DNA from 2 places in the Cellvibrio fibrivorans genome. Region 2 is predicted to be linked to the other one. Evidence: riboswitches for the same ligand, from Rfam matches in the RefSeq annotation. Region 2 holds a riboswitch; the other holds the start of a gene.
The links. Region 2 has a riboswitch for thiamine pyrophosphate ahead of J2X05_RS08300 (FAD-dependent oxidoreductase). Riboswitches for the same ligand answer to the same signal wherever they lie in the genome.

Region 1 (4,614 bases), on a different contig from region 2:
GTAGGCACTTTCTTTAGTACTATTATCTGCACCATGCTGTTTAATTTCTTCTTTCATGTACCCCCGGTGCTCACCTTTTTGGTTGGTCTATCGGTGATGTTTTTTATCGGCCACTTTATGGATATGGATCCGGAAGAAACTCGCATTCTGGAATATGTTCGCCAAATTGAATATGAAACCCTGTTGTTCTTCCTCGGGATTTTATTGTTAGTCGGTATGTTGAAAGAAATTGGCACGCTGGACCTGCTCACCAATTTCTACGCCCAAATTGCGCCTCAATATGCTAACTATTTAATGGGATTGTTCTCTGCCTTGATTGATAACGTCCCTCTGACTGCTGCGTTATTGAAGTCTGAGCCTGTATTGCAAACCCCCGAATGGCTGGCATTGACTTACGGGGTAGGTGTGGGTGGTTCATTGCTGGCAATTGGTTCAGCTGCAGGGATTATTGCCATGAGCAAGGTGAAAGGGCTGACGTTTGGTGCTTTTTTGCGTTATACCCCTCTAGTATTTGTTGCTTATACCTGTGGTTATTTGGTGGCTTTGAGCTTGGCGAAGGCCGTTTTTGGCTAGTTGCACATTGATTTGATCTGATTAAAAACCGGAGGACACCTCCGGTTTTTTGTATCTGCCGTGTGGGTTGGTGAGTTTACAGGCGTAACTAGAGGGAATTTACACGCAATTTATAATGGCCTCGCTCATTTGCTGGCAGCATGCACCCATTTTCAGCTTTACGTTTTTTAACTTTTAACCTTGGAGTCGCCATGTCGTCATTAGATATTGCCAAGCTCGACCTTATGTATGTCGGGATTATTATTTTTACCGGATTGTTAGGCGGTGTTGTTGCCAAAAAAATCAAAGTACCGGATATCGTGTTGTTTCTCTTAATCGGTATTGGCCTTGGCCCAACGATTGGTGGTTTACTGCATGTGCCGGCTGACTCCACCATGAACCAGTTGATCCTCACCATTGGCGCTTGCTACTTGTTGTTTGAAGGTGGTGCGACCCTGCGGTTTGCGGTGTTGAAGCAAATCTGGATCACCTTGACTGTGATCGCCACGCTTGGTGTATTGATTACCGGCGCCATCATTACTTACGCCGGTGTCTGGCTGGGTATCCCCATCGGTGTTGCGTTGGTATTGGGGGCCTTGACTGCGTCAACTGACCCCGCAACGCTCGTACCTATTTTCAAACAAGTACCAATCAAAGATCGCGTATCCCAAACGGTGATGAGTGAATCTGCGCTCAACGATGCTATGGGCGCAATCGCTACTTTCGCAGTTGTCGCTTATGTGATGGGTACTGGTGAAGGTTTTAGCCTGACCCACTCTCTGGGCGAACTGGCCTATGAGGCTGGTATGGGCTTGGTGTTGGGTGCAATTGTTGGTTACAGCGCTGCTTTCCTGATGGCGCATAACACTTTGGGTATTTTCCGTGAAGTGACCCCTTTTGTGATTATCCTCGCGGTAATTACTGTATATCTGTTGGCCGATGCCATTGGCGCGTCCGGCTTTATGGCGGTATTCACCTGCGGTGTAATGATCGGCAACAAAGAGACATTCAATCTGCCGCTGGATCACCACGAGCACGAATATCTTGAAGATTATGTAGGCAACACCGCGCTGTTAATGCGTATGTTTATTTTTATCCTGCTGGGTTCACAAGTCGATTTCCATCTGCTCAAAGAATATTTGGGTGTTGGTTTGATCCTCCTGTTCATCTTTATCTTTATCGCGCGCCCACTGACCGTCTTCATTTGTGCTGGTCCTGATCGTCGGGCCAAGTGGACGTGGAAAGAGTTGGTATTTATGAGCTGGACTCGGGAAACCGGTGTTATTCCTGCGGCCTTGGTGGGTATTTTGGCGGGTATGAAAGTGCCGGGTATCGATGTGGTGGGCGCTATTACCTTCATCTTTATTCTGGGTACTATTTTGATTCAAGCACCAACGACTGCACTGCTCGCAGGTAAGTTGGGCTTATTGAAATCCCAGGAAAAATAACCATTGGTAGGGGCGCTGCTTAACGCGCCTAACAATCTCCGCAAATAATCCAAACCCTTAGGGGCGCCGCTTGCTGCGCCCGGGTTTTTCAAGCACATCAGGGCGCAGCAAACAGCGCCCTACCTTTACTCTCCCCGTTAACTCCAATAGACTGCCGGTTTTCTTGTCGGGGTGCTTTTTGCTGGCTGTATGCTGGTAACGAGGCTGAGATATACCCGCCGACCTGATCCGGTTAGTACCGGCGTAGGGAACGAGAGCCTCCAGTTTTTTGCATGCCTAGTATCTATTCAGCGTGCCTTGGTATTTCTCCCTTTCCCCGCGTCTTTGCTGTTTAGTCAATACATTGCGGAAATACCATGCACTCATTCATACCAACTCCCATAGCTCTTACTATTGCCGGTAGCGACAGCGGTGGCGGTGCAGGTATTCAAGCCGACCTAAAAACCTTTTCTGCTTTGGGTGTGTTTGGTTGCAGTGCTATTGCGTCGCTCACTGCGCAAAACACGCTTGGTGTTCAAGGTGTATTGCCAATTCCGCCGGCGTTTGTACAACAGCAAATCCATTCGGTAATGAGCGATATCAATGTCGGTGCGATTAAAAGCGGCATGTTGGCAACGGCGGAAATTATCGCTGCTGTTGCAGAGTCCCTAAGTGCTTATCCGCAAATTCCTTTTGTGCTTGATCCAGTGATGGTCGCAACCAGTGGCGATAGATTATTGGCAGAAGATGCGATTCAAACGCTGATTGAAAAATTGCTCCCGCTTGCTACTCTGGTAACTCCTAATTTGCATGAAGCAGCAGTGCTGTTGAATTCATCAACCGCGCAAAATCTTGCGGAAATGCAAGTGCAAGGTGAAAAAATTCTCTCTTTGGGTGCGCGCGCCGTATTGATGAAAGGTGGCCACACCGATGGTGAAGATGCAACGGATTTATTAATCACCACAGCGGGTGTTGAAGCTTTTTCTGCACCGCGATTACACACTAAAAATACCCACGGAACCGGTTGTACTCTGGCATCGGCAATTGCCGCTGGTTTGGCGAAACAGCTGTCGCTCAGTGACTCGGTCAAGCAGGCAAAAGACTATTTGCATCAAGCTTTGGTGCATTCCGAAAAGTTGCACATAGGGCAGGGCTCAGGCCCGGTTCATCACTTCTATTCTTTTTACTAAATCACGTTCTATTATCCAAATTTATTTAAATACTTGATTAAGACAAGGCCACTATTATGAATACCAGCGTCGAAAAAATTCTCAGCCAAACCGCCGAAGTCGATAAAGCCTCGGTACAGCCCTTTACTGGCTCACAAAAAATTTATGTGCAGGGTTCGCGTGCGGATATTCAAGTGCCCATGCGCGAAATTACCCTGGCTGATACTCCAACGGATTTCGGTGGCGAAAAAAATCCCCCTGTACGTGTCTACGACACTTCTGGCCCTTACACAGATCCGAACGTAAAAATTGATTTGCGCACAGGTTTGGGCGATGTGCGCACCGCCTGGATTGAAGAGCGCAACGACACTGAAGTATTGGAAGACAGTCACTCTGAATTTACCAATGCCCGCCTGAATGATCCCAAATTGGCGAGTCTGCGTTTCAATCTCACCCGTAAACCGCGCCGCGCAAAACCCGGCATGAACGTATCGCAAATGCATTACGCCAAAAAAGGGATCATTACCCCGGAGATGGAATATATCGCCATCCGCGAAAACATGGCGCTGGCCCAAGCGCGTGAATTGAGTGTAGATCCTCAATATAAAGCCTTGGGGCAGCAGCACAAAGGTATGAGTTTTGGTGCAAGTATTCCTGAAGAAATTACTCCAGAGTTTGTGCGCGATGAAGTAGCGCGCGGCCGTGCGATTATCCCTGCCAATATCAATCACCCGGAATTGGAGCCGATGATTATCGGCCGTAATTTCCTGGTGAAAATTAATGGCAATATCGGTAACTCAGCCTTGGGTTCATCAATTGAAGAAGAAGTAGAGAAACTCACCTGGGGTGCGCGTTGGGGCGCCGATACGGTGATGGATTTGTCTACCGGAAAAAATATCCATGAGACCCGCGAATGGATTATTCGTAACTCGCATGTGCCTATCGGTACCGTCCCTATTTATCAAGCACTGGAAAAAGTAGATGGCGTTGCAGAAAATCTGACGTGGGAAATTTTTCGCGATACATTGATTGAACAAGCGGAGCAAGGTGTGGATTATTTTACGATTCACGCCGGTGTGTTGCTGCGCTACGTGCCGCTCACCGCTAAACGTGTGACGGGCATTGTATCGCGCGGTGGTTCGATCATGGCCAAATGGTGCCTGGCACATCACAAAGAAAATTTCCTTTACACCCACTTCGATGAAATTTGCGAAATCATGAAAGCTTACGATGTAAGTTTTTCATTGGGTGATGGCCTGCGCCCCGGTTCGATTGCCGATGCAAATGACGAAGCGCAATTTGGCGAGTTGGAAACGCTCGGTGAGTTGACCAAAATTGCCTGGAAACACGATGTGCAATGCATGATCGAAGGTCCGGGCCACGTACCTATGCATATGATTAAAGAAAATATGGACAAGCAATTGGAAGTTTGCGACGAAGCTCCTTTCTATACGCTTGGCCCATTA
Region 2 (4,614 bases):
CCAAAGGCTTCTGCCATCATCGGTGGATTCAATGCTTTGGCTACAGCGGTATTCAATAAAATTCCATCAAAACCCATTTCCATTGCTTCAGCTGCTTGAGATGGCGCACCAAGCCCTGCATCGATAATCATAGGCACATCTTTAATCCGCTCGCGCAGTGTGCGCAAATTGTAGCGATTTAATAAGCCTTGCCCGGTACCGATAGGTGCTCCCCAAGGCATAAGTACTTCACAGCCGACATCGAGCAGCCGCTTGCACAGGATTAAATCATCAGTGCAATAAGGCAATACTTTAAAACCTTTTTTAATCAATATTTCCGATGCCTCAACCAAACCAAACGGATCGGGTTGTAAATTGTAATCATCGCCGATGACTTCCAGTTTGATCCAGTCTGTATTAAAAATTTCGCGTGACATTTCCGCTAGTGTCACTGCTTCTTTAACGGATTTACAACCGGCAGTGTTGGGCAGCAAACGACAGCCGCTTTCCTGGATAAATTGCCAAATCGCATCACCGTCGCGATTGGCCGGGTTTTGGCGGCGCAGGCCGAGAGTGACGATTTCACAGCGCGATTGGATAATGGAGTCGCGCATTAATTGTGGCGATGCGTAAAGTGCAGTGCCCAATAAAAAGCGGCTGGAAAAAGTTTCGCCGTAGAGCGTGAAATCTTTTTCGGGTTTGTTGTAATTCATATCAACCTCCACCAACCGGTTTGACGATATCGATTTGATCGCCATTCAATAATTCGCGCTCGGTGTAAGTCGAGCGGGGTACAAATTCGCCATTGATGGCCACGGCGATTTTGCTTTCGCCGTAGCCCCATTGTAGTAAGGCGTCGCTGAGTAATGTCTTGCTGGTCAGCGATATGCTTTCGTTGTTTACACTCAGTTCAATAGTCATAAGCTCGTGCTTTTTAGTGGTGATTCAGCAGTGCAGAAAAAACCGGATCAGTTTTTTTGAAGATGTGTGCCAGCACATTTTCAACTACCGCTGGCGCTAATAAATAGCCGTGGCGAAATAATCCGTTGGCGGTAATCAATCCATCGACGATGGTCACTTTTGGCAAGTTATCCATAAATGCCGGACGTAAGTTCGTATCCATTTCAATAATGCGCGCTTCCGCAAATGCCGGAGAAAGTGTGTAGAGTGCACTGCTTAATTCCAGCGATGATTGAAGCGTGACCGGCGTTCTGTCTTCGCTTTCAATTTGCGTCGCGCCAATAATAAAACGGTTATTCGGTTTGGGTACCACATAAAGTTGGTAGCGCGGGTGCATCAAGCGTACCGGGCGCCGCAAATGGATTTCTTTGGTTTCCACATGCAAGGTTTCACCGCGCACACCACGCAAATTACGCAGCTGTTTTTTTGCACCCAGCCCGCGGCAATCAATTACCAAATCAAAATGTTCTTCGCTGCTATCGGTAACAATCTTTCCTGGAAGTGCCTCGACTGAGGTGAACTCGCGGATCGTCGTACCAAGTTTCAATAATTCATCGCCAATCAAACGCAAAAACTCGCGATTATTCACATGACCTTCTTCGCGTAAAAAAATTCCGCTATGAAAGTTGGAATGCAAATCAGGTTCGAGCTGGTGAATCTCATGTTGGTTAACATGTTGATAGCCTTTGCAGCCGGGCAATATAAATCCGAGCTCGCGCTCAAATTGTTCGAGTTCGCTTGTATCCTGTTGATGCGCCACCACGAGACTGCCGTTATTAAAAAACAGCGGCGTTTCGTTCGCCGGTAATTGTGCAATCCATGTGGGCCATTGCTGCAGTGCAAAAATGCCCATGCGGTACACACCTTCGTCAGACACAACAGCTTCGCTCAGTGGCGCGACCATCCCGGCCGCAGTAAAGGCGGCGGCGCGAAGGCTTTGTGGTGCGTCCGGCGTAAAACTGCCCGCTTCAAATAGGGTGATATTGATTCCGGCGCGCTGCAATTGCCAGGCGAGCAAGCGCCCGAGTAAACCGGCACCGGCGATAGCAATTGTTTGTGGGAATTTATGGTTGGTCACATTGCCTCGGAATTGTGAGGCGGAGGGCAGTGAATAGCCGCAGCTATAAGCACCTTGTTCCCTCCGCAGGTATTAGCCTGTTCAGGTTCTACGGATTGGGCCGAACCCATCTCAGCCTTCGTGCAGACAATGTCTACCAAGGCGCTCCGACAAGAAAGTGGCCAATATACTGGCCACGAATTTACTTCGCAATCTATACGCAGGTTATTTGCTGATGGATTCCACCCGGCATACAAATTCCCCCTGTGCAACGCGCGCATTAATCACTGTGCCTATTTTGACCTGATTACTGCTGGTAATCACTTTTTTGGTGTGTGCGTCCGTAATTAATCCATATCCGCGTTCGAGTGTGCTCAGGGGATTCAACGTATTTAACATGCGCATCGTTTCACCAAGTGCTTGTTGTTTACGCTCAATCAACCGATGTTGCGCTGTTTGCAAGCGTTGGTGATGCGCTGCAACGCGCTCCCTGAGTTGTTGCAATCGCACTTGCGGATGATGTGGCTGTTGGCGGATCTCCAATTGGCGGATATGGTTTTTAAAATCGCTCAGCAGGTGTTTAATGTGGTTTTTCAAGCGCAATTCGAGGTTATCCAACCGCTGCGACTGCTGTTCCAATCGCTCACGGGGATGGCGCAAACGCTGGCGCAGGTTGAGTAAATGTTTCTGCCATTGCTGGAGCCGGCGCAGCATGGCTTCTTCAAGTAAAACTTCAAAACCGATAAATTTATCAAGCCAGTCATCGGCATCGGGTACCAGAAGCTCAGCCGCAGCCGAGGGCGTGGGCGCACGCAGGTCGGCGACAAAATCGGCGATGGTGAAATCCACTTCGTGACCAACGGCGCTGACGATGGGCAGCTCGCTGTTAAAGATTGCGCGGGCGACTATCTCCTCGTTGAATGACCAGAGGTCTTCCATCGAACCGCCGCCGCGCGTAAGCAGTAATACATCAAATAAACCGGCGCGGTTGGCGAGATCAATGGCTTTAACGATTTGCGGGGCTGATTCTTTTCCTTGTACCGCAACAGGAATCACTGTTACGGGAATGCCGGGAAAGCGGCGTTCCAGCACACTCAATACATCGTGAATCGCGGCGCCTGTGGGGGAGGTGATAACGCCGATATGTTTCGGGAGGCTAGGCAGCGCTTTCTTGTGCGCCTCATTAAACAATCCCTCCTGGGAGAGTTTGTGTTTGAGTTCATCAAACGCGCGTTGCAGGGCGCCGCTACCGGCTTCTTCCATGTGCTCGGCGATAATTTGGTAATCACCTCGCCCTTCGTAAAGGCTGACCCTTGCCCGTAATAAGACGTGTTGCCCCTGTTGCGGCTTGAACCGCACCAGCATATTGCGGTTGCGGAACATGCAGCAGCGCACTTGGGCCTGGTCGTCTTTAAGGGTGAAATACCAGTGCCCGGAGGAGGGGATGGATACGTTGGAAAGCTCGCCTTCCACCCACAATAATGGCAAATGAGTCTCCAATAGCTGCCGGGCCTGGCGATTAAGCTGGCTGACACTGAAGATTTCACGCTCGGGGGTTTTGCTAAACAGATCGGTAGTCATGGGCGCATTCTAGGGGAAGCGGGCTCGAGGGTATAGCCTCAGTGTTGCCCTTAAACACTAGATATTGTGGTTTTTGGTTTACCCGAGGCGCCCAAGTGGCTATAATTTCGCGTTTATTTTTCCCCTGCTTTGAGGTTGGTTGGTATGTTGCGGATTGCTGAAGAAGCCCTCACGTTTGACGATGTTCTGCTGGTGCCCGGTTATTCCGATGTGACCCCCAAAGACGTGTCCCTAAAAACCCAGTTGACGCGCAAAATTCAATTGAACATTCCACTTATCTCTGCGGCCATGGATACCGTGACCGAAGCGCGTCTGGCGATTGCTATCGCGCAAGAAGGCGGCATCGGCATCATTCATAAAAGCATGACGATTGAGCAACAAGCTGCTGAAGTGCGCGCGGTTAAGAAATTTGAAGCCGGTGTGGTGAAGGACCCAATTACTATCGACGCTAGCGCGACCATCCGCGATTTGATCGCATTGACCCGCAAAAACAACATTTCCGGTGTGCCGGTGCTGAGCAACGGCGATCTCGTCGGTATTGTGACTGGCCGAGACGTGCGCTTTGAAACCAATCTGGATGCCAGTGTTTCCAGCATCATGACGCCAAAAGAGCAGCTCGTAACTGTGAAAGAAGGCGTGTCTGCTGAAGAAGTGCGCAACTTGCTACACAAACACCGCATCGAAAAAGTATTGGTAGTTAATGATGCGTTTGAATTGCGCGGTCTGATTACCGTAAAAGATATTAACAAAGCTGAAAAATACCCGAGTGCATCGAAAGACCCTGAAGGTCGTTTGCGTGTTGGAGCCAGTGTTGGCACTAGTCGTGATACCGATGCCCGTGTTGATGCTTTGGTTGAAGCCGGTGTGGATGTGTTGGTAGTTGATACCGCCCACGGCCACTCCAAAAATGTATTGGATCGCGTACGAGCAATCAAATCCAAATATCCTGATGTGCAAGTGATCGGCGGCAATATCGCCACTGGTGCCGCGGCACTTGCGTTGGTTGAAGCTGGTGCGGATGCGGTAAAAGTCGGTAT

Region 1: another riboswitch for thiamine pyrophosphate. It lies ahead of thiD (bifunctional hydroxymethylpyrimidine kinase/phosphomethylpyrimidine kinase); the one in region 2 lies ahead of J2X05_RS08300 (FAD-dependent oxidoreductase).

Annotation. Positions count from the first base shown of each region.
Region 1 is NZ_JAVDVX010000014.1:7,707-12,320, forward strand. Features, by position in the region: gene nhaD (sodium:proton antiporter NhaD) at 1-573, shown strand, start outside; gene J2X05_RS20850 (cation:proton antiporter) at 765-2,000, shown strand; TPP riboswitch at 2,158-2,267, shown strand; gene thiD (bifunctional hydroxymethylpyrimidine kinase/phosphomethylpyrimidine kinase) at 2,357-3,169, shown strand; gene thiC (phosphomethylpyrimidine synthase ThiC) at 3,226-4,614, shown strand, end outside.
Region 2 is NZ_JAVDVX010000002.1:797,929-802,542, reverse strand. Features, by position in the region: gene J2X05_RS08310 (thiazole synthase) at 1-692, opposite strand, end outside; gene thiS (sulfur carrier protein ThiS) at 694-900, opposite strand; gene J2X05_RS08300 (FAD-dependent oxidoreductase) at 914-2,017, opposite strand; TPP riboswitch at 2,059-2,176, opposite strand; gene xseA (exodeoxyribonuclease VII large subunit) at 2,222-3,577, opposite strand; gene guaB (IMP dehydrogenase) at 3,722-4,614, shown strand, end outside.